DNA from 3 places in the Companilactobacillus allii genome. Region 1 is predicted to be linked to each of the others. Evidence: predicted binding sites of a transcription regulator. Region 1 holds the regulator's gene; each other region holds the start of a gene.
The links. The regulator HrcA, encoded in region 1, represses chaperone genes, less so after heat shock. The targets are predictions, from matches to a motif close to TTAGCACTCNNNNNNNNNGAGTGCTAA.
Positions count from the first base shown of each region.

Region 2: BTM29_RS06670 (ATP-dependent Clp protease ATP-binding subunit) is a predicted target of HrcA. The motif match lies at 6,177-6,203, and genes of this name have one in related genera.
Region 3: groES (co-chaperone GroES) is a predicted target of HrcA. The motif match lies at 2,719-2,745, and genes of this name have one in related genera.

Region 1 is NZ_CP019323.1:1,788,859-1,797,308, reverse strand. It holds gene lepA (translation elongation factor 4) at 1-385, opposite strand, end outside; gene dnaJ (molecular chaperone DnaJ) at 538-1,662, opposite strand; gene dnaK (molecular chaperone DnaK) at 1,793-3,649, opposite strand; gene grpE (nucleotide exchange factor GrpE) at 3,706-4,272, opposite strand; gene hrcA (heat-inducible transcriptional repressor HrcA) at 4,289-5,335, opposite strand; gene ribF (riboflavin biosynthesis protein RibF) at 5,495-6,439, opposite strand; gene truB (tRNA pseudouridine(55) synthase TruB) at 6,451-7,359, opposite strand; gene rbfA (30S ribosome-binding factor RbfA) at 7,509-7,868, opposite strand; gene infB (translation initiation factor IF-2) at 7,880-8,450, opposite strand, start outside.
Region 2 is NZ_CP019323.1:1,364,012-1,372,461, forward strand. It holds gene hisI (phosphoribosyl-AMP cyclohydrolase) at 1-264, shown strand, start outside; gene hisE (phosphoribosyl-ATP diphosphatase) at 265-597, shown strand; gene hisC (histidinol-phosphate transaminase) at 609-1,676, shown strand; gene BTM29_RS06660 (AEC family transporter) at 1,714-2,634, shown strand; gene BTM29_RS06665 (MucBP domain-containing protein) at 2,679-3,653, opposite strand; gene BTM29_RS06670 (ATP-dependent Clp protease ATP-binding subunit) at 3,911-6,127, opposite strand; gene BTM29_RS06675 (phosphocarrier protein HPr) at 6,422-6,688, shown strand; gene ptsP (phosphoenolpyruvate--protein phosphotransferase) at 6,688-8,412, shown strand.
Region 3 is NZ_CP019323.1:42,470-50,919, reverse strand. It holds gene BTM29_RS00245 (alpha/beta fold hydrolase) at 1-430, shown strand, start outside; gene BTM29_RS00240 (cation:dicarboxylate symporter family transporter) at 503-1,783, shown strand; gene BTM29_RS00235 (CPBP family intramembrane glutamic endopeptidase) at 2,023-2,649, opposite strand; gene groES (co-chaperone GroES) at 2,782-3,069, shown strand; gene groL (chaperonin GroEL) at 3,116-4,747, shown strand; gene BTM29_RS00220 (MerR family transcriptional regulator) at 5,273-6,082, shown strand; gene BTM29_RS00215 (DUF554 domain-containing protein) at 6,153-6,833, shown strand; gene BTM29_RS00210 (ketopantoate reductase family protein) at 6,944-7,888, shown strand; gene BTM29_RS00205 (TIGR00282 family metallophosphoesterase) at 8,175-8,450, shown strand, end outside.

The DNA.
Region 1 (8,450 bases):
AGTATGAGTTAGCTAATGTTTGAGCTTCAACACCTTGAGCTGCATCAACTACTAGTAAAGCACCCTCACAAGCTGCAAGAGATCTTGAGACCTCATACGAGAAGTCCACATGTCCTGGTGTATCAATCAAATGAAAAATATAATCTTTACCATCTTTAGCAGTATATTCCAATTCAACTGAATTCAATTTGATCGTAATTCCACGTTCACGTTCAAGATCAAGATCATCTAGAATTTGAGCTTTCATTTCACGTTTTGAAACAGTATGTGTTTTTTCCAAAATTCGATCTGCAATTGTAGATTTACCATGGTCTATATGCGCTACGATAGAAAAATTACGAATTCTTTTTTGTCGTTCTTTTAATTTATCAAGATCCAGATCCATAAAATTTTCCTTTCTATCATTTATTTCTAAAATTTATTTAATAATTGATTCTCATCTTTTATATTTTACACTATTTAAACCTATACCACCATCAACTTGAGATATGTAAAAAAGAAGCCGCTATTAGATATACGACTTCTTTTTTATACAATTTAGCCATTAAAGGCATCTTTAATCTTATTGAAAAAGTTACTATCTTTTTCTTTAACTTTATTTCCACCGGCCTCAGAGAATTGCTTCAAGGCATCTCTTTGTTCACCAGACATTTTACGAGGAGTAACGATATTAACAGTTACATTTTGATCACCGATATTCTTGCTATTAAGAACAGGGGCACCTTTTCCACGCAATTTGAATGATGTACCAGTCTGTGTACCACTAGGAACGGTCAATTTAACCGGACCATGTACAGTATTTACTTTAATTTCATCACCCAAAGCTGCTTGAGGGAAACTGATGTTAACTGAAGAATAAATTGTTGAACCTTCACGTTTGAACTCTTTACTTGGTGAAACATGGAAAACAATATATAAATCACCATAAGGTCCACCATTTTCGCCGGCTTCACCTTGTGAGTCTAGACGCATTTGTTGTCCATCTTCAACACCTGCTGGAACAGTAACTTTAAGAGTATGTTTCTCATTAACTTTACCCTTACCATGACAAATATTGCATTTTTCTTTAATTTCTTTACCAGTACCATTGCAGACATCACAAACAACTCTTGTACGCATACGGCCAAGTGGTGTTTGACGATCTACTTCGACATAACCGGAACCATTACACTTTGAACATGTTTCGGGATGTGTACCTGGTTTAGCACCACTACCATCACAAGTTTTGCAGACTTCTTCACGATCGTATGAAATATCAGTCTTCTTACCAAAGACCCCTTCTTCAAAGGTCAAATCCATACGGTATTGTAAGTCAGAACCTTGTCTAGGTGCGTTTGGACTTTGACGAGTTGCTCCACCGCCACCAAAGAACTGACTGAAGATATCCTCAAATCCACCGAATTGTTCACCGCCGGCTCCGCCACTAAAGCCTTGGCCTTGATTCATACCAGCTGAGCCATATTGATCAAATCTAGCACGCTTTTGAGGGTCTTTTAAAGTCTCATAAGCATCATTGATCTCTTTAAATTTTTCTTCAGCATCCGGAGCCTTGTTAATATCTGGATGGTATTTTTTTGAAAGACCACGAAAGGCCTTTTTGATTTCATCTTCAGAAGCGTTTTTATCAACGCCTAAAACTTCATATGGATCTCTATCTGCCATTTACAAATCACCCTTGTATGACTGGGATAACTTTCATCCCATATTGTCCTTTTATGCTCAAAAGAGCAGTTATTTATACTATACCATGATTGATCTAGTAATTAAAATGACTGCTCTTTATCACAAATTATTATTTTTTGTCTTTATCTGGATCTACTTCTTCAAAATCACCATCAACAGTACCATCATCTGACTTCTTACCATCAGTTGATCCTGTACCAGTAGCGCCATCGGCACTACCTTGTTGAGCATCTTGAGCTTGTTGATATAGTTTTACTGAAAGATCTTGGACGATCTTATTCAAATCGTCACGTTTCTTCTTCATATCTTCAATATCACCAGAGTCTTGAGCCTTCTTCAAAGCGTCACGAGCGTCTTCAGCCTTCTTGATTTCTTCATCAGAAACCTTACCCTTAATATCTTTAAGAGTCTTGTCTGTTGCAAACAATGCTTGTTCAACATCATTTTTAACATCTACTTCTTCTTTACGCTTGTTATCGTCGTCTTCGTTTTCTTTTGCTTCTTTCATCATTTGATCGATTTCTTCATCGCTCAAACCTGACGAACTCTTGATAGTAATCTTTTGTTCCTTATTAGTACCAAGATCTTTAGCAGAAACATTAACGATACCATTCTTATCAATATCAAACTTAACTTCAATCTGAGGTACACCACGTGGTGCAGCTGGAATATCTGTTAATTGGAAACGACCTAATGTCTTATTATCAGCAGCCATTGGACGTTCACCTTGTAGAACATGGATATCAACAGCATTTTGATTATCAGCAGCAGTTGAGAATGTTTGTGATTTACTTGTTGGAATTGTTGTATTTCTGTCAATCAACTTAGTAAATACTCCACCCATTGTTTCAATACCTAATGAAAGTGGTGTGACATCTAGTAAAACAACATCCTTAACATCACCAGAGATAACACCACCTTGAATAGCAGCACCCAAAGCAACAGCTTCGTCAGGGTTGATTGAGTGATCAGGTGTCTTACCAGTCCATTTTTCAACAGCAGTTTGAACTGCTGGTGTACGTGTTGAACCACCATTTAAAATAACCTTATCAAGGTCACCGATTGATAATCCAGCATCTTTAAGAGCGTTGTCAACTGGAGCTTTTGTTCTTTCAACTAAATCAGCTGTTAATTCATCAAATTTAGCACGTGTCAATGTTTCTTCCAAGTGAAGTGGGCCATTAGCACCAGATGAAATAAATGGAAGACTGATTGATGTTTGTGCAACACCTGATAAATCTTTCTTAGCCTTTTCAGCTGCATCCTTTAATCTTTGTAGAGCCATCTTATCTTGTGATAAGTCGACACCATTTTTATTCTTGAATTGTTCAACTAGCCAGTCGATAACCTTTTGATCAAAGTCATCACCACCAAGATGTGTATCACCATTTGTTGAAAGTACTTCAAAGACGCCATCACCTAATTCAAGGATAGAAACATCAAATGTACCACCACCAAGGTCATAAACAAGAATCTTCTCGTCACCTTTATCATTATCAAGACCATAAGCAAGTGCTGAAGCAGTTGGTTCGTTAACAATACGTTGAACATTTAAACCAGCAATTTTACCAGCATCTTTAGTTGCTTGTCTTTGTGAATCATCAAAGTATGCAGGAACTGTAATAACAGCATCTGTAACTGGTTCACCAAGATAATCTTCTGAGAACTTCTTAATGTGTTGCAAAATCATAGCAGAAATTTCTTGTGGTGTATATGACTTACCTGCAACACTTACCTTATAACCTGCTTCACCCATGTGTCTCTTAATTGATGAAACTGTATCAGGATTTGTAATTGCTTGTCTCTTAGCAACTTCACCAACTTGAATTTCACCATCTTTAAAAGCAACTACTGAAGGTGTTGTTCTTGCGCCTTCTGGGTTAGCAATAATTTTTGGTGAGCCACCTTCAAGAACGGCAACAGCTGAGTTTGTTGTACCTAAATCAATACCAATAACTTTTGACATAAATATAAACCTCTTTTGAATTTTTAATATTTATTAACTTTATTTAATAAGTTGATCTATTGAGCAACTATGACCATTGCTGGACGTAGCACTCTATCTTCTAACTTATAACCTTTTTGTAAAACTTGAACGACAGTATCTTTTTCATGATCCTTATCAGCTGCCACAGTTTGTACTGCTTGACTGTCATTAGGATCAAATTTACTACCGACATTGTCAATGATACTTACATGATTATCGACCAAAGCTTTGATCATATGTTGCTGTACCATTTCAATTCCCTTTTTCAATTGTTTACCAGCATCATCACTGACTTCAACATCCAAAGCACGTTCTAAGTTATCGATCACTGGAAGAATTTCAGTAGCCAGCTTTTGACCATCATACTTAAGTATTCCTGAAACTTCTTTTTTATGACGATTGTTCATATTTTGAATTTCAGCTTGGCTTCTTAAAAATTTGTCTTCTAGTTCTGAATTTTTAGCCTCAAGATCCGTAATTTTTTTATCCTTAGGATCTATTTTAGTTACTTTTTCAGTTTCTTTTTTGGCATCTACTTTTGATGTCTCTTTAGTTTGTTTGCTAGAAGATTTTACATCTTCTTGTTTTTCTTTATCTGCCATTACTTCCTCCTAAATATCAAGAATCATCATACCGTGAATAATAGTCAATCAATCGTTTTGCCAATTCTTGTCTAAATTCACCTAATAAACCAATTAATTGTGAATAATGCATCGTTGTAGGTCCCAGTAGAGCAATCACCCCTTTACCATGATGTCCAACATCATAATTAGCAGTGATTATACTGTAATTCTTCAATGCATCAGATCCTAATTCACTACCCAATCGAACCCTAATCCCATCATCGGAATCATTTGGATCTAATAGTTTCTTCAAATCTGTACTCTGATTAATAATTGAAAATAACGATTGCACATCTGACAAATCTTCATTATTGGCATAGTTTAATAAATTCAATTGGCCATCAACAAAATACTTCTCAGATCCAGCTTTTTTAAATAATTGATCGATCATATCAATCAATCCATCATTAGAATACATATACTGCGATAAAATAGCTGGAATATCATTATGAAGCAATTGAATAACTACTGGTAATGGTTGTCCAACTAATTTATCATTTACGACCCTAATTATTTTTTCAATTAATTCTGTATCAAGATTTTCATCAATTGTATAAATGTTACTCTCAACATTATTATCACTAGTAACAATAATCGCCATGATCTGACGAGAATTTAAAGGCACTATTCTGAATCCCGTTAACAAAATCCGACTGCTTTCAGGTCCTAATGTAATAGCAGTATAACTTGTTAAATGCGATAAAATCTTAGCCGATTGTTCGATAATATCATCAATTTGATGATATGTCTGACCAAAATCTTCGTCGATTCTTTTTGCGATATCCTGCGGTACGGTAGTGGGTTGTACCAAATTATCGAGATAGTAACGATATCCCATTGCGGAAGGAATACGTCCAGAGGAAAGATGAGTTTTCTCTAGATAACCAATTTCTTCAAGCATAGCCATTTCATTTCTTATAGTCGCTGAACTAACGTGAAATGACAATGCATTCATCAATGTTTTTGAACCAACCGGCTGGCCGGTATCTGTGAAAATGCGCACGACTTCTCTCAAGATTGCATCTTGACGTTCCGATAACATTATACCGTCCTCCTTTTAGCACTATTCATATAGGAGTGCTAACAATGTAAAATATAACAATCTATACCTATAGTGTCAAGTGTGGACGCTCATAAATTTCAAAAAATTAGCAAAAATAAAAGAGAGTGCTAATTCTCCACTCTCAAATTATATTTGAACTCAATTAGAGTTGAATTCTTCAAAGTAGTGAATTGAGTCTTCCTTGTCTTTATTCAATTGCTTAATCAAGCCATCAGCACCATCAAACTTAATCTCACCTCTAAGATAATGAAGCCACTCAACTCGAACGTTTTGTTCATAGATATCCGAGTCAAAGTTGAAAATATTGGTTTCAATGGTAACACCAGTATCTTCCTTGAAGGTAACATTATAGCCAACAGAGGTCATTGATGGATACCATTTGCCATTTATCTCAATACGCGTTACATAAACACCGATAGAAGGCTTTAATTGTTCGGGTGATGTAACTACATTGGCTGTAGGATAACCTAGTGTACGGCCCCTTTTAAGGCCATGTACAACTTGTCCTTGGTTTTGGTAATTATAACCAAGTAACTCATTTGCATAATCAATTTTATCTGACAAAATCAACCTTTTAATTATACTGGATCCAATCTTTGCACCATTGATCATTTGTTCAGGAACAGTTATGACTTTGAATCTATCTTTAGCAAATTTAGGCAATTCATGCATATTAGCTATGTCTTTTTTACCATATGTATAATCAAACCCAGCTACTACATACTTAGCATGCATACAAACCATATAGTCGTCCACGAACTCTTGAGGTTTCAAGCTGGCAAAATCTAAGGTAAATTCAACAAAATATAAAGTATCCACTCCCATCTTATCAACCAATTCGGCTTTACGACTCACGGTAGAAATATATTTATAATTTTCTTCATGTTGATATATTTCACGTGGTGATCTATCAAAAGTTAGTAAAACCGACTTCAATCCCTTTTCATGTGCCAATTCAACTCCACGTTGTATCACCTTTTGATGTCCAAGATGAACACCATCAAAAAATCCCATAATCAAAACAGTATCGGATTCAGGTATTTGATTATTCTTCAGTGGATGTTTAACATTCACTATTTTCATCTGTTCATCCCCTAATCATTGTTAAGAAGCATCGTATCAGGAATCCATAATTGACGTTCTTCGTTATATTTATAAATTGCCTTAGTCACATGGTTTCTTGTCACCCTTAAATCTTTATCATAATCATAATTATCCAAATCTAAAAATCCACCATGAAGGACACGTACTTCCCACTCTTCATCGCTCAATTCATGTGCTTGCATATAGGATAATACTTCATCAGTACTTCTTAAAAAGGAGTGGTCGTCTTCGTCCATCATTTTTCTTATTTCATCAAGCTTAAATGTTTCTTCGATATTAAAATCAGCACTTTTGGTTCTTGTTAATTGTGACATAAATGAAGGTACACCAAGAAATTCACCATATTCAACGGCTAAAGTTCTTACATATGTACCTTTTGAACATGTAACGTGGAATTTTACTTTTTGAATACCAAGTTCAGTATCAAATTCTGGTTCTCCGACAATATTGAAATCATAAATATGTATTTGACGTTTGGGACGTTCAACTTCAATACCAGCACGGGCATATTCGTATAGCTTTTTACCATTGACTCTAACTGCTGAATACATTGGCGGAATTTGTACTAATTCGCCAATCATCTTCTCAAATACTTCATGTAATTCTTCATCAGAAAAAGGTTTAGTAAGCTTTACTTCTTTAACTATATCCCCTTCACGATCTTCTGTCGTGGTCGATTTCCCTAATGTGATCTCGCCAACATATTCTTTAGATGAACCCGTCAGTCTGTTTACAAGTTTAGTTGACTGACCAACACAAATTGGCAATACACCATCTACCAATGGATCTAGCGTTCCTGTATGTCCAATTTTTTTTGTATGCAAAATTTTACGTAACTTATATACATAATCAGAACTTGTCATTCCGATCTCTTTATTTAGAGGAATTACTCCGTTCATTTCTATCTCCAAATTCAATTAGTTTGTAAATCATATCAAGAACTATTCTACTAGTTATTTAAATAATTTAACAATTATTTTTTAAATTATTATAGAAAAAGAGCCCAACAATTTTACTTGCTGGACTCTTTTTAAAATTAAAGTATCTTTTATCTTGTTGCTTCATCCTTATGCATTTTAGCAATTAGACGATCAATTTTTTCACCATACTGAATTGATTTATCTTGTTTAAATTCCAATTCTGGAATTTTATATAAGGTTAGACGTGGAGCTAATTCTTTTCGAATTAATCCCTTAGCTTTATCTAAACCAGCTTGAGTCTTTTCAACATCACTAGCCTTTTCGGATAGAATGCTGTAATAAATTGTAGCTGATTGTAAATCGCCTGTCATTTCAATTCCGGTTACAGTTACACCTTGTACACGAGGATCTCGAATACGTTTTAACAAAATATCATTTACTTCTTTTTGAATCTCTTGCTCTACACGACCGATTCGATGTTTTACCATTTTATCATCTCCTATTTGACTGGAACTTCTTCCATCACATAGGTTTCAACTTCGTCGCCAATCTTGATATCATTATAGTTTTCGATTGTTATACCACATTCGAATCCTGATTTAACCTCTTTGACGTCGTCTTTGAAACGTTTAAGTGAAGCAAGTTTACCTTCATAGACAACAATACTATCTCTAATTAGACGAATACCGCTGTCACGAGTAATACTACCACTGTTTACGATACATCCAGCAATTGTACCGATCTTAGAAACATTATATGTTTCACGAACAGTCAAATTACCTGTGATCTTCTCTTCATAAACTGGTTCTAGCATACCCTTCATAGCTGCTTCGATTTCATCAATAGCCTTATAGATAACTCTATGTAGGCGAATATCAACGTTTTCTTCCTTAGCTTGAACACGAGCTTGAGCTGTTGGACGAACATTAAATCCGATTATGATGGCATTACTTGCAGCAGCAAGGTTAACATCACTTTCAGTAATTGCACCTACAGCAGAATGAATGATGTTTACACGAACACCCTCAACTTCAATCTTCTTCAAGCTTCCTGCAATGGCTTCAGCAGAA
Region 2 (8,450 bases), 420 kb from region 1:
AATACCAAAGATGTATTGATGGTAGCTTGGATGAACCAAGAAAGTTATGAGAGGACTTTGGAAAGTGGACAAACTTGGTTTTGGTCTCGTTCTAGAAAGGAACTGTGGCATAAAGGAGCTACTAGTGGCAATTTACAAGATGTCGTTTCAATGACACTTGATTGTGACCTGGATACTTTATTGGTCTCGGTAATACCACACGGTCCAGCCTGTCATACAGGAAGCACTAGTTGTTTTTTCAATAAAGTAAAAGGAGAAAAATAAATGCAAGATTTAGATGAATTATATGCTCTGATCAAGTCACGAAAAGAAAATCCTAAAAAAGGTTCATATACTGATTATTTATTTACTAAGGGTCTCGACAAGATTTTGAAAAAGGTTGGTGAAGAATCAACTGAAGTGGTGGTCGCTGCCAAAAATCCTGACAAGCCACGTGGAGACGGTGAGCTGGTTTACGAATCAGCCGATTTGTTATATCACTTATGTGTATTGTGGGTCGAACAAGGAGTTAGCTTTGATCAAATCAAAGTAGAGTTGGCTAAGCGTGAAGGCTTAATGAGTGATTTCAAAGATAGACCGGAAGTTAAAGACTTATAGGAGGTCAAACTATGAAGAGAATTATTCAGCAGTTACAGCCATATATTCCTGAAAGATCAATAGATGATCTGAAGAAGGAATTGGGACTGTCTAAACTAGTACGATTATCGGCTAATGAAAATGCCTATGGGACCTCCCCAGATGTTAAAAAGGCAGTTGTCAATTGGACATATGATCAAAGTAATCGTTACCCAGATGGGGATGCTAAAGAACTTCGTGATTTGATCTCTAAAAAGTTCTCACTGGATCCTGAACAAATCGTCTTTGGGGTGGGTTTAGATGAAGTGATCGTCATGTTGTCACGTGTGTTCTTGTCACCAGGGGATGAAGAATTAGTATCGGCACCAACATTTTCTGAATATGCACTACATGCTGAGATCGAAGAGGCAAAAGTCAAAAGTGTCCCAGTGTTTAACAGTGGCCAGATTAACTTTGCTGGCATGTTAGATGCCATTAGTGAGCGTACAAAGCTTATCTGGATCTGTAACCCTAATAATCCGACCGGAACACTGGAGACAGTATCTGATATTGAAAACTTTGTGGAAAAAGTTCCAAATAACATCATGGTCTTGGTTGATGAAGCTTATATTGATTTTGCGACAACTCCTAATGCCTCTGCTATGGATCTGACTAAAAAGTATCCTAACATTGTCGTCATGAGGACTTTTTCGAAGGCATATGGATTGGCCAACTTTAGAGTTGGGTATGCAGTATTTCCTAAGATAGTAAGTGTAGATGTTCAAAAAGTTCGCCTGCCATATAACGTTAATTCGATTGCCCAAGTGGCTGCGGTAGCGGCTTTCAAGGACGAGAGCTTTGTCAGGAATGTGGTTGAAAAAAACGCATTAGAACGCCAGTTGTGGGAGAAGTTTTTTGACGATAATAAAATCAAATATTATCCCAGTCAAGCCAATTTCATTTTCTTTGAGTATCCTGATGCAGACAAACTAGCTGACTATTTATTACATCATGGCTATCTTTTAAGAACAGGACTGAAGAAGAATTGGTTAAGATTGACCGTGGGGATGAAAATAGATAATGAAGAATTACGTAATTTGATCTATGATTATAAAGGGTGAATTTATCACTCTTTTTTACTGTATAAGGAAGTCTTTTATGAATATAGGACAAATTACGAATCAAATCATTCTAATGTTTTGTTTAATGCTGGTAGGTGTGTTGATAAATAAGTGCAAATTTATGCACGCTCAAACATCTAATGACTTAACTAATATCTTGTTGTACGTTGTTTCACCATGCTTGATCATCAATGCCTTCGAGCAGAAATATTCAGCTAGCAGGATCAAGCAGTTTGTTTTGGTCGCTATTGGCATTGTGATTTTTTATATTATTGCTATTATTATTTCAAAATTAGTTTTTGGACGGTTGAAGAATAAGAATCTCAGTCGAATAACTCAATATGGTAGTGTCTATTCAAATGCTGGATTTATGGGGATACCCTTGATCAGTGCCTTGTTTGGAACAAGTGGGGTATTTTTTGCCGTAGTGTCGTTGGCTGGATTCAATATCTTTAGTTGGACACATGGTGTGTCTTTGTTTAGAGATTCTGATGAGAGAATTGATGCTAAACAAATAATACTTAATCCTAATATTATTGCGATCGTTGTCGGTTTATTAATGTTTATCTTTTCATTACGATTGCCGGGAACTATTAATACAGTCGTCAAAAATGTCGGTTCGATCAATACACCATTATCAATGATCGTCATTGGTAATAGCTTAGCCAATATTAAGATCAGTAAGGATATGATCGATAAGAATATTGGCAAGGCATTGATATTGAGGAATCTGATTTTCCCAATCATTATGATATTTTTACTTAAGTATTTGGGCATAACAGGGATCGCTTATTACACGACTATAATCATGGCGGCATGTCCGGTAGCAGGCATCGTAGTTTTGTTTACTTTGCAAGCAAAAGGGGATGCTGGTCCGGCAATATCTTTGATGAGTATTTCGACCGTAATCAGCTTGGTAACTATACCTTTGATGTTTGCTCTGGGTGGTATTTTATAAAAAAAAGAGGCCTCACTTTTGTGTGAAGTCTCTTTTTGTGTGCACTATAGGTTCAAATATTTACTTTCAATATAATAGCCATCTTCTAATTCTGCCCAAACACTGCTGTTATCTAGTTGGATTAAGCGTTTAACGAATACCTTTTGTCCTCCAAAATATCGCTTGTTATCCATATTGCCATAAGGAGTTTCCCAAGCTGTTACATTTTGATCGGAATAATAGAGGATTTGAGATGATCGATTGATTGGCATACTATCAATTATTTGGTAAATGTAGCTGATATTTTCTGCATTCACATTGAGTGGGCTACTGATAGACTGTTGTTCTTCAGAATATTGCTTCAAGACAACAGTCGAGATATTCTCGGAACTAGGTATCCAAGTACTTCCACCTAAGTTATACCAAATAGTATTACTGTAAGTTTCCTTCAATGCCTTGTATACACGCCAATTTGAATCATGTGGTAATGGAAGCTTCAAGGCAATTTTACTGCCCGGTTCGTTAAAGACATCAACGTTGTCATTAGTCTTGATAAATAGATTCTTTTTGATGTCGTATTTTACAAATGGAATAGTATTATAGACAAATTCATATTCCTGAACGTGACTTGAAAAATGTCCCTTAGATTTCTTAGGATAATCAACAAGGAAACGTTCGGCCTCTGCTAGTGGTTTGGCTTGATAATCTTTGTTCAATTCACCATAAAGGTATTGAGGATCAGATATCAATTCACCATTAGTATTACGGTGATAAACGACCACTGGAGCTGCCATTTGCTTGAAGTAAATAAGATAGATCCCATCATCATTTGGAATGAAGGTCTGTTGAAAATTCTGGACAGATGATAAGACATATCCTGGAATAGTTTTCCAAGGCATATCCAAATTGTCGTTATAGTGACCCTTTAAACTTACAGGCTTTGCCAAAGGCGAACCAACTGAGTCGATATAGTTAATAGTTATTTCTACATCGTTGCGAGTTATTTTCTTAATTTTAGAAGAAACAAGATTATTATTCATATGTGTGTCCCCATTTTTTGGGGAATAGGTTCTTTTAGTAAATTTCCCCATAATTAAACCCCTTCAATGTACTTTAGATTAGTGTAATTCTATCACGACTAAGTAGGGGAGTTAGTCAAATGTGACCTTATTAGCGATAACTTAAATTAAATATAAAGAAGATTAAAGAAAAATTTAAAAAATAGAAATTGGGCAGAATACAAAAAAACAATATTCACATGAGTAAATATCGTTTTTGGGGTACATATTAAGTAAATCTATTTCTTTTCAGAAACCTCGGCAGTTTCAGGTGCATTGTATTTACCAATGGTGATTTCACCTTTAACGATCTTAGCTTCAAGTTCTTTTTCTTTAGAATTATCCAAGAAGTAATCAGCAACTTTATCTTCGATTTGTTCCTCAATAACTCTTCTCAATGGACGAGCACCCATCTTAGGATTGAAGCCTAGATCAACAAGCTTCTCTTTGGCATCCTTTGTAACGTGAATACTTAAGTTTTGATCAGCAATCATTGAGTTTGTGTCAGCGAGCATCAAATCAACGATCTTCATCAAGTTGGCTTTTGTTAATGAGTTGAACTCAACTATGCCATCAAATCTATTTAGGAATTCAGGTTTGAAGAATTCTGACAAACTGTTAATAACTGAATGTGTCTTACCGTTTGCTTCTGCACCAAATCCAACGTTTGCTTCTTGCAAGCCTTGTCCGGCGTTTGAAGTCATAATAATGATAGTATCCTTGAAACTTACTGTACGGCCTTGAGAGTCAGTTAAACGACCGTCATCAAGAATCTGTAGGAACATATGCATTACATCAGGGTGAGCCTTTTCGATTTCGTCTAGTAGAATCAAACTGTATGGGTTACGACGAACTTGTTCAGTTAATTGACCAGCTTCTTCATAACCTACATACCCTGGAGGTGAACCGATAAGCTTTGACACACTGTGTTTTTCCATGTACTCAGACATATCAAAACGGATCATTGAGTCTTCAGTACCGAATAACTCACGTGCTAATTGCTTAGCAAGCTCAGTTTTACCAACACCAGTAGGTCCTACAAATAGGAAACTACCGATTGGTCTACCAGATTTATTGAAACCAACTCTGTTACGACGGATTGCTTTAGAAACTTGCTTTACAGCATCGTCTTGTCCAATGATATGGCTCTTTAAATCTGAATCCAAGTTCTTCAATTGTGATTGTTCTTTTGATTGGAGTTCACCAACAGGGATGTTGGTCTTTTCTTCAACGATATCTTGAATAGCCTTTTCAGTAACGATGCTCTTGTCAGCAGGTTCGCCATTTGCACTATTTTTCATATCTTGGAACTTAGTTACTTGATCACGGTAGTAAGCGGCTTTTTCGTAATCTTCATTACGTAGGGCAGCTTGCTTTTGTACTTCAGCATCAGATATCTTATTGTCTAGATCAGCCATATCAACGTGATTGATCTGCAAGTTCTTTTTAGAACCAGCCTCATCAATTAAGTCAATTGCCTTATCTGGCAAGAATCTATCTTGAATGTAACGTGCTGATAATTCTGCAGCAGCCTTGATAGCTTCATTAGAGTACTTTACGTGATGATAATCTTCATATTTTGGTTGAAGACCCTTAAGAATTTGAACTGTCTCTTCAACAGTAGGTTCATCAACTTGAACAGGTTGTAGACGACGCTCAAGAGCTGAATCTTTTTCAATAGTTCTATATTCATTCAGAGTTGTTGCACCGACCAATTGTAGGTCGCCACGTGCTAGGGCAGGTTTCAAGACGTTACCAGCATCCATACCACCTTCGGCATTACCAGCTCCAACGATTTCATGAATTTCATCAATGAACAAGATGATTTCCTTGCTCTTTTGTAATTCTTGGATCAATTGTTGCATACGTTGTTCGAATTGACCACGGACACCAGTTCCTTGAACTAGTGAAACGACGTCTAGTCTAACAACACGTTTATTTTGTAACTTCTCTGGGACATCTCCGTCCGCAATTTTTTGAGCAAGACCTTCAACAACAGCTGTTTTACCAACACCAGCCTCACCAATTAGAACGGGGTTGTTCTTTGTTCTTCTATTTAAAATTTCAATGACACGACTAATTTCTTTATCACGACCTATAACAGGGTCGATTTGGCCTTTTTTAGCCAATTCTGTTAAATCAACACCATATTGATCTAATACACCGTTACCACGACTGTGTCTACGATTATTACCGTTTCCACCGCCAGTTTGAGTCTGTGGACCTTGTTGTTCAAAGCCATTGGCGGATTGACCACCATTGTTTAGGGAATTGAACAAGTCTTCAAAACTTGAAAAGCCGTTTGGGTTTTCTACCATATTATTCATACCTTCGTTAGCTTGATTTCTTAATTGTTGATAGCAATTCTGACAGAGATTGATTTCTGTACGTTGACCATTAACACTTGTATATAAATGAATTGTTGCTTCATTTTTTTGACAATTTTGACAGAGCACTTGCACCCCACCTTTCTATCTTATATCGATTACAACGGTAGTATATAACTTAGCACTCGGGTATTGCAAGTGCTAAGTCTTAAAAATATACAGAAATTTTTCATAATTTTTTTCTAATAAATATTAACGCTTGCAAAACACTTGCATGTAAGCGTTGCATGGCTTATTATAACAAGGGTTTATCAAAGGTTTTTTTACAAAACTCTTGTGAAAGAATCTATATAATGGTAAATTAATTAGTGAATATTTGTAGAATGACTACAAGAATCTTAAAAATATGGTGAGGTATTTATTATGGAAAAGAAAGATTTTCACATTATTGCAGAAACAGGAATCCACGCACGTCCAGCTACTATGTTAGTACAAGCTGCTAGCAAGTTTACTTCAGATATCAACATTGAATTCAATGGTAAATCAGTAAACCTTAAATCAATCATGGGTGTTATGTCACTTGGTGTTGGCCAAGGTGCTGACGTTACAATTACTGCCGACGGTGATGACGCTGCTGATTCTATCGCTGCTATTACAGATACAATGACAAAGGAAGGACTTGCTGAATAATGGTTAAAACTATCAAAGGGATTGCAGCTAGTGATGGAATTGCTACTGCAGAAGCATACCTTTTGGTTCAACCAGATCTGTCTTTCGATAAAAAAAGCATTTCTGACACTGAAGCCGAAATTAGCCGTTTAAAAGACGCAATCGCCACATCAGATTCAGAACTTACAAAGATCAGAGATGTTGCTAAAGAGTCTTTAGGTGAAGATGAAGCTCAAGTCTTTGATGCTCATAAGATGATTTTGGCTGATCCAGAATTTACTGGCGCAGTTGAACAAGAAGTTTCAGATAAATCAGTTAATGCTGAACAAGCACTTGATGATGTATCTAAGAACTTTATCGCAATTTTTGAAGGTATGACTGATAATCCATATATGCAAGAACGTGCTGCCGATGTACGCGATGTTACAAAACGTGTAATGGCACATCTTCTTGGAGTTGAATTACCAAACCCTTCATTGATCGATCATGAAGTAATCATTGTTGCTCATGATTTAACACCTAGTGATACTGCTCAATTGAACAAAAAGTATGTTAAAGGATTTGTTACAGATATCGGTGGACGTACTGCTCACTCAGCCATTATGGCTCGTTCATTGGAATTGCCTGCTGTTGTTGGTACTGACTCAATTACAGGAGACGTCAAAGAAGGCCAAACTGTTATCCTTGATGGATTAAACGGTGCAGCTATCGTAGACCCAACTGATGACGATATCAAGAAATATGCTAAGTTAGCTAAAGACTTTGCTGATCAAAAAGCAGAGTGGGAGAAGTTGAAGAATGAAGCCACAGTTACTGCTGATGGCAAGCATTTTGATATTGCTGCTAATATTGGTACTCCTGATGACCTTCAAGGTGTTATTGATAATGGTGCCGAAGGTGTCGGACTTTACCGTACAGAATTCTTGTATATGCAATCTGAGGAACTTCCTACAGAAGATGACCAATTCAATGCATATAAAAAAGTTCTTGAAGGTATGAATGGCAAGGCTGTTGTTGTTCGTACAATGGATATCGGTGGTGACAAGCACTTGTCATATCTACCACTTCCAGAAGAAATGAACCCATTCTTGGGTTACCGTGCTATCCGTATCAGTTTGGATAGACAAGAAATCTTCAGAACACAACTTAGAGCATTGCTTCGTGCATCTGCATTCGGACAATTACGTATCATGTTCCCAATGATCGGTACATTGCAAGAATTCAGAGACGCTAAGAAGATTTTTGAAGAAGAGAAGTCTAAGTTAGTTGCAAAAGGTGTAGAGGTTTCTGACAACATTCAATTAGGAATGATGATGGAAGTTCCAGCCGCAGCTATTTTGGCTGATCAATTTGCTAAGGAAGTTGACTTCTTTAGTATTGGTACAAATGACTTGATTCAATACACAATGGCTGCTGATCGTGGTAATGAACATGTTTCTTACCTATATCAACCATATAACCCTTCAATCTTGAGACTAGTTAAGCACGTTATTGACTCAGCTCATAAAGAAGGCAAGTGGGCAGGTATGTGTGGAGAAGCTGCCGGTGATAACATCATGGTCCCATTACTATTAGGTATGGGTCTAGATGAATACTCAATGAGTGCTACATCAGTACTTCGTGTAAGAAGTTTGATGAAGAAGTTGAGTACAGCTGATCTTAAAGAATTAGCTGAAAAAGCAGTTAGCGAATCAGTTACTAATGAAGATAACGAAAAACTTGTTGAATCATATATCAATAAGTAATAAACCAGAGTGTGAAAATGCACGGGTAATTTCCGAGC
Region 3 (8,450 bases), 760 kb from region 1:
TAGGAAAGTGTCCGTTCATAAAAACATCTTTTTAGAAGATGTCAAAATTGGCAAGAACGCTGATAAATATCAGGATTTTGTTAAAGGGAATGTTGTGATCAACCAAGATGCTTGGGAGACTTATCAAGCAACTGTCATACCAGGTTTGGCAAAATATAATCGACCATTTTGGGATAAGATTAAAAGTGAAAAGAAATATCAGTTTTCATTTGAAGATGAATTACCGCTTACATTATCTGGCTTACAGTCTAAAACTACGATTTTGTTAGGTAAAAATGATTACATAGTCGGTTATCAAGAACAACTGCGGCTATTGAACTCACACAACAATATTCAAGAATTGATTTTAAATGATGCTGGGCATAATTTATTAACGGATATTTCTGAAGATTTAAATTTTTATTTTAATAAATTTCTGAAAATATATTAATATTTCTCTAATATGATTAAATTTAAGAAAAAAACTGCTATAATAATAACCAGGTTTTAAGGGGGCATTAAAGTGCAAAAGCAAAAATTTTTTCGGCTTAGTTTAGGATGGCAAATTATTATTGGATTAGTTCTAGGTATCATTTTGGGACAGGTCTTTTATCATAATAAAGGTGCCATTACAGTCATGCAAAATATCGGTACAATGTTCATTTCATTGATTCAAATGATCGTTTTGCCAATCGTTATATCTTGTTTGACAGTGGGTATTGCCAATATGGGTGATATTCGAAAACTTGGTCGTATTGGTTTAAAGACTCTAGTTTATTTTGAGGTCATGACCACATTAGCTATTATTATTGGTATTATTGTTGCCAACGTCACACATCCAGGTACTTATATCAATATCAATGATCTTAAAGGTTCAAGTATTTCACAATATACTGCTTCTGCATCAAGTGCCAAACATTCAGGAATTTGGTCCATTCTGATGGGAATCATCCCTACGAATATTTTTGCCGCAATGGGCAAAGGAGATATGTTACCAATTATCTTCTTCTCAGTTCTATTTGGATTAGGTACAGCATCACTTGGAGAACAAGGTAAGATCATAACTGATCTATTGAACGCAGTTGCCAATGTTATGTTCAAAGTTACCAACTGGGTTATGCGTACAGCTCCCATTGGTGTCTGTGCATTGATTGGTGTTACTGTCGCTGAAATGGGCTTTGATTCGTTAAAACCATTGGCGTTGTTTATTATTATTGCATATGCAACTATGGCATTTTTTGTTTTTGTTGTTATGTATTTTGTTGGAAAACTATTTCACGTTGATTTTTATGAATTATTTAGAATTATCGAAAATGAATTCGTATTAGCATTCACCACGGCAAGTTCAGAAGCCGCATTACCAAAGATGATCGATAAAATGCAGAAATATGGAGCAAGTAGAGGAATTGTCTCGTTTGTTATTCCAACCGGATATACCTTTAATCTTGATGGATCAGCCATTTATCAATCACTAGCAGCACTATTTTTGGCACAGGCATATCACATTAATCTGTCACTTGGCCAACAGATAACACTTGTTGTTGTTTTAATGTTAACTTCAAAAGGTATGGCAGGTGTCCCAGGTGCTTCATTTGTTGTTTTATTAGCAACGGTTTCAACAATTGGTGTACCAATGCAAGGATTGACCTTCATTGCCGGTATCGACAGATTAGTTGATATGGGACGTACAGCAGTCAATGTTGTCGGTAATTCGCTTGCTACAATCATTATTGCTAAGAGTGAAGATGAATTTGATGATGAAAAAAGGAAGAAGTACGTCGCTGAATATAAACGAGGTATGTAGGAATCAGAGCGTGATAAAACACGTTCAGTTTTCGTGTATAAGCATGAAAAAACGGTATTTACGTAAGTAAATATCGCTTTTTTTATGCTTATATGTAGAAAATTGTGTTTTGGCACGCGTTTCCACTGCAATTTTGAGTAGAAAAAAGTTATGTCACAATTCCTTATTTGCGATTAAACGGAGGAAATTGTGCTTTTTAACGCGTTTTAACTGCAAGTTTGACTATAAACAAAATCACACTACATAAAACTGATCATAACTACCAAAGTATTCATAACTAAGTGACTACCAGCACTAACGTATATATTCTTTGACTTGTAATAAATAAAGGAAAACCATAAACCCATGGCAACGTAAATCAAAAACCTAGTGTCTTGGTGCATGAAGGCAAAGAACAAAGCTGAAATTGCGGCTGCCCAATAAATATTTGTGGGTTTAATTAAATTTGAGAAAAATACACGTCTGAAAATAATTTCTTCCATGATTGGTGCACAAATCAAAACATACAAGAAATAATATGGATAGGCTCGTACCAAAGCTAATAATTGCATTGTATTGGCTGAGTCAGTACTTGCATGGAAAATATGTTGATCAATTAAACCTAAGCCTAATTGGATAACTAAAGCTCCGATTGTTCCAACGATTATCCACTGAAGTTTATTATTGAAAGTTGTGGATTCTTCTAATTCATTGGGAGTACTTTTTTGAGTTAAGTAGATCATGACAACTGTTGCTACAACAGCGGCTATTGTGATTACTAAGAAGTAAGCGGACCCAGTGACTTTTGCCATTGATAAAATTGAGCCGACAAATAGCAAAGCGATGTATGTTAATAATGTTAAAAATTGATTTGTTGAATATTTCATAATTTCTCCTATTTTCATAAAGGTAAATACTTGCATGTTCACAATAAAATGTTAATATAAAACATGTGATTAGCACGAAGTAACTTAGAGTGCTAAATTAAAAATAAATATTAATCATCGGAGGCATTCAAATTGTTAAAACCACTTGGAGACAGAGTTATTGTAACAGTCGATAAAGAAGAAGAGAAGACAGTAGGCGGCATTGTTCTTGCTAACAACGCTAAAGAAAAGCCACAAACAGCAGAGGTTGTTGCTGTAGGTGAAGGCTCAATAACAGAAGATGGAAAGACATTACCAATGCACATTAAGGTTGGCGACAAGGTTCTTTTCGATAAGTATGCTGGCTCAAATGTAAAGTTTGATGACACTGATTATTTAATCTTACACGAAAAAGATATCATGGCAATCGTTGAAAAATAATTAATTAAAATTATTAAATTAATAAAAATTATTGGAGTGTGAAAGTATGGCAAAAGAAATTAAATTCTCAGAAGATGCTCGTTCAAAAATGTTAGATGGTGTCAATAAGTTGGCTGACACAGTTAAGACAACTATCGGACCTAAGGGTAGAAATGTTGTTCTTGAAAAGAGTTATGGTTCACCTGAGATCACAAATGATGGTGTTACTATTGCTAAGAGTATTGAATTAGAAGATCATTTTGAGAACATGGGTGCAAAGCTTGTTTCCGAAGTTGCTTCAAAGACAAATGATATCGCCGGTGATGGTACTACTACAGCCACAGTTTTGGCTCAAGCTATCATCAAAGAAGGTATGAAAAACGTTACTGCAGGTGCTAACCCTGTTGGTATTAGAACTGGTATCGAAAAGGCAACTAAAGCTGCTGTTGATGAACTACACAAGATTTCACACAAAGTAGCTGGAAAGTCAGATATTGCTCAAGTTGCTTCAGTTTCATCAGCTAGTGAAGAAACTGGTAAGTTGATTGCTGACGCTATGGAAAAAGTCGGTAACGATGGTGTTATTACAATTGAAGAATCAAAGGGTATTGATACAACACTTGATGTTGTTGAAGGTATGCAATTTGATCGTGGATATATTTCACAATACATGGTTACAGATAACGACAAGATGGAAGCTGATTTAGATAATCCTTACATCTTGATCACTGATAAGAAGATTTCAAGTATTCAAGATATCTTGCCATTGTTACAACAAATCGTTCAACAAGGTAAGGCATTGTTGATCATCGCTGATGATATTGATGGTGAAGCACTACCAACACTAGTCTTGAATAAGATTCGTGGTACATTCAATGTTGTTGCCGTTAAGGCACCTGGCTTTGGTGATCGTCGTAAGGAACAATTGGAAGATATTGCTACTTTAACAGGCGCACAAGTTATCACTTCTGATCTTGGTCTTGAACTAAAAGACACAACTATGGATCAATTAGGTACAGCCGGTAAAGTTACAGTTACAAAAGACAATACAACAATCGTTGAAGGTGCTGGAGACAAGGGTGCTATCAGCGAACGTGTTGAAACAATCAAGAAGCAAATTGCTGAAACAACTTCAGACTTTGACCGTGAGAAGTTACAAGAACGTTTAGCTAAGCTTGCTGGTGGTGTTGCTGTTGTTAAAGTCGGTGCTGCTACTGAAACAGAATTGAAAGAACGCAAATATAGAATTGAAGATGCACTGAACGCTACACGTGCCGCCGTTGAAGAAGGCTACGTTGCAGGTGGTGGTACAGCATTCTTGAATATTATAGATGCAGTTAAGGCTGTTAAGAGTGAAGGCGACATTCAAACAGGTATTAACATCGTTGTTAGAGCGCTTGAAGAACCAGTACGTCAAATTGCTGAAAATGCTGGTATGGAAGGTTCAGTTATAGTTGAACATATGAAGGGTCAAAAACCAGAAGTTGGTTACAATGCTGCAACTGACAAATGGGAAAACATGGTTGACGCCGGAATTATTGATCCAACTAAAGTATCACGTTCAGCATTACAAAATGCCGCTAGTGTTGCTGCATTGTTATTAACAACAGAAGCTGTTGTTGCTGACAAACCAGATGATACACCAGCAGCTCCAGCCGCAGGTGCTAATCCAGCTGCCGGTATGGGCGGAATGATGTAGAGAGTGAAAAGAACCCGCTAGATTTTGAGCATTGCCTAGGATAATTGAAGTAGTGCAAAGCACTAGTTCAATTATACGTAGCGAGCGCAGGAATCTGGTTCATGTAACTTGTTTCAAAAAGAGAGTGGAATGAACCCGCTAGATTTTGAGCATCGCCTAGGATAATTGAAGTAGTGCAAAGCACTAGTTCGATTATACGTAGCGAGCGCAGGAATCTGGTTCATGTAACTCGTTTCAAAAAGAGAGTGAAAAGAACCCGCTAGATTTTGAGCATCGCCTAGGATAATTGAAGTAGTGCAAAGCACTAGTTCGATTATACGTAGCGAGCGCAGGAATCTGGTTCTTGCAACTCGTTTCAAAAAATAAATGAACCGATAGATCCAAAAATATTTAAATCTTAAACAAACTACTAAAAAAGTTACTTAGACAATAACTTAAAAACAAAACAAAACTAACCATTCCTATGCCAACGTAGGAATGGTTAGTTTTTTTGTGCTACAATTTTTAAAAAATAGAGGGAATGAAATGGATCAATTATTTACAATTGGACAACTTTCCAAAATATATGATATTAAAATACCAACACTGCGTTATTACGATGAGGTCGGTATTTTAAAGCCCGCCAAAGTGGATTCCAAAACACATTATCGTTATTATTCCACAGCTGAATTTGAACGATTGAATGTCATCAAGTATTTGCGTGCCCTTGATGTGCCTATTAGTGATATTAAGAACTTTTTTGATGCTCGTGATATTTCTACATTGGAAGATATGTTAAAAAGGCAACAGACACAAGTTAATCAACAAATTAAAACTCTTCAAGCTATCAATGGGAGAATATCTTCTCGTTTAAAACAAGTCAATGATGCTGAGAATTCAATTTTGGGTAAGATTGAATATTTAAATTTGCCAGAGACTCCTATTGTTTATTTGCGTAGGGACTACAACCTAAATGAAGATATTGAATTACCGTTGACCGCTTTGCGTAGAGAGTATGGATTGAATGAGGCGATATTTTTGGGGAAAATTGCTTTGTCATTGAGTAAACAAAACATTTTGGATGAAAAATTCGATGAGTACAGCGGAATCCTTTTAATGCTTGAAAATGGTGATCAGAGAAGAAATAGTTCCACATTACAAAAGGGGTCATACTTAAGAGTTAGATTCCATGGGACGCATCAGGATGCTTCAGATACTTATTTACAATTGAAGCAATATTGTGATGATAACTTACTTACAATAGTTGGTGATGCTATTGAAATAACGCTGATTGATTATGGTATTACTAACGATTTTGACAAGTATGTTACTGAAATCAGATTACCAGTTAGATAATTTTGTTGACCCTATAGTAACTAGAGAGTTTATATTAATATTATTATTTAAACTCAGGGGGCAATTAATAATGATTGGAACATTCTTTAACGTATCGATGATTATTGGAGGAAGTATCTTAGGCAGATTCTTACATAAGGGGATTAAACCGGAATATCAGAGGATTCTTACACAAGCATTGGGATTGGCAGCGAGTGTTATCGGAATCAATGCAGTTGTAGTTAACATGGCTAAGAGTAATTATCCAGTAATGTTCATCGTTAGTTTGGCCGTTGGTGGATTAATTGGAGAGAAAATAAACCTTGAGAAGAAGTTCAACGATATGGTTGGTAAGTTTTCTGGTGGCGGTAACTTGGCTGAGGGTTTAGCAACAGCCGTTTTACTGTATTGTATAGGTTCATTGTCGATTCTTGGACCTATCCAGGAGGCGTTAAAACATGACAGCACTTTTTTGTTTACTAATGGTATGTTGGACGGAATAACGTCGGTTGTACTGGCTTCAACTTTTGGATTAGGTATAGCGCTGGCCGCAATTGCTGTGTTTATTTGGCAGGGAAGTATATATGCGATTGCGTTAATGCTTCAAAGTTCAATTAATTCCGATATGATCACCGAATTAACTATCGTTGGTGGAGTTTTGATTTTGGCATCAGGATTAGGACTTCTTGAAATTAAAAAGATCAGTGTTTTGAACCTTTTGCCGTCATTGGCCATCCCAATTATAGGTGTTTTGGTATTACAGCTTTTTTAATTGTTTTAATGTAACACAATTGATGTTGTAGATGATTAATTATAAAATATTGACATTTATTATAAAAAGTCTAATATTACATAACAATACAATATTGGAGGCGTCAATTTATGAAATATGGAGTACTAGGTGCAGGTGCCATGGGTTTGAGATATGGAGTTCTTTTACAAGAAGCAGGATTTCCGGTTGACTTTGTTGATATTTGGGACGACCAAATAAACAAGGTCAAAGAACAAAACGGAGTCTATGTTTCTAGAGATGGGAAAGATAAACACCTGGTGCCAATCAATATTTACTCTCCAGAAGATTATTCGGGTAATCCAGATGTTTGGATTGTCTTTGTTAAACAGATGCAACTAGATGATGCTTTGAAACGAGCAAGTCACTTATTTACAAAAGAACAATATGTGGTTGCCCCAATGAATGGTATGGGACATATTGAAAAGCTTGATAAGTATTTTGCTGTCGAGAAAGTAATCAGTGGTACAGCAATGATTGCTACTGTTTTAAATGGAGTTGGTGATGTTGACTTCATGGGTAAATCTGGTGCTGGTAGTATGAAGTTAGTTAATCAAAATGAAACACCAGATGAAACTACGCATCAAATTTCTGATGATTTTACAAAAGCAAATTTGAATCCAGAAATCACAACTAACTTCCAAGGAACTTTGATGGCAAAAGTTATTTTGAATTCAGTATGTAATACTCTTTGCACAATGTTTAGTATCAAAATGGGTGATTTTATTCAAGCACCTACAGCTGAGGCTTTGAGTAAGCAACTTATTAACGAAGCATTTGACGTTTGTGAAAGAGCAGGTATAACTCTATTAAATACTCGTGAAGAAGAGTGGCAAGCGGTTAAGTTTGCCAGTACAGTAGGGATGCCACTACATTACCCATCAATGTATCAGGATATGTCTAAGAATCGACCAACAGAAGTTGATTATATCAATGGCTATATTTATGACTTAGGATTGAAATATCATTACGAAGCAACAACACATGATTTTGTGCGTAACCTAGTTCATTTGGCAGAGTTTTCAAGAGCGAAATAAATCACGCTTAATTTCCGAGTACTAACTCAAAATGCCTCAGCATTTACGAAAGTAAATACTGAGGCATTTTGAATTAGACGGAAGAAATTGCAATTTATTTCGCGTTTATACAGCAAGTTTGAGAGAACAAATAAGTAAAGAACGATTCAGTATTAAGAATTAAAAATTCAAATAGAAGAAATTGCAATTTATTTCGCGTTTGCACAACAAGTATAAGTACACTCTCTTTTTTAATTTGGTCAATATTGATACAATATCATAGGTAAAGATGGGGGAATTTTATATAATGAAAATACTTTTCGTTGGAGATGTCGTCGGCAACATCGGACTTAAGACAATAGAGGCCTATTTGCCTAAAATTAAACAAAAGATCAAACCACAATTGACGATTGTGAATGGTGAAAATGCCAATGGTGGTAAAGGAATCAAAGTTGACGACTACCAAAGAATTCAAGTTGCTGGAGCAGATGTTGTTTCTGGTGGTAATCATATATGGGATAAACGAGAAGTGCTAGATTTCATTGATGATCCCAAAAAGAATATTTTGCGCCCCTACAATTTC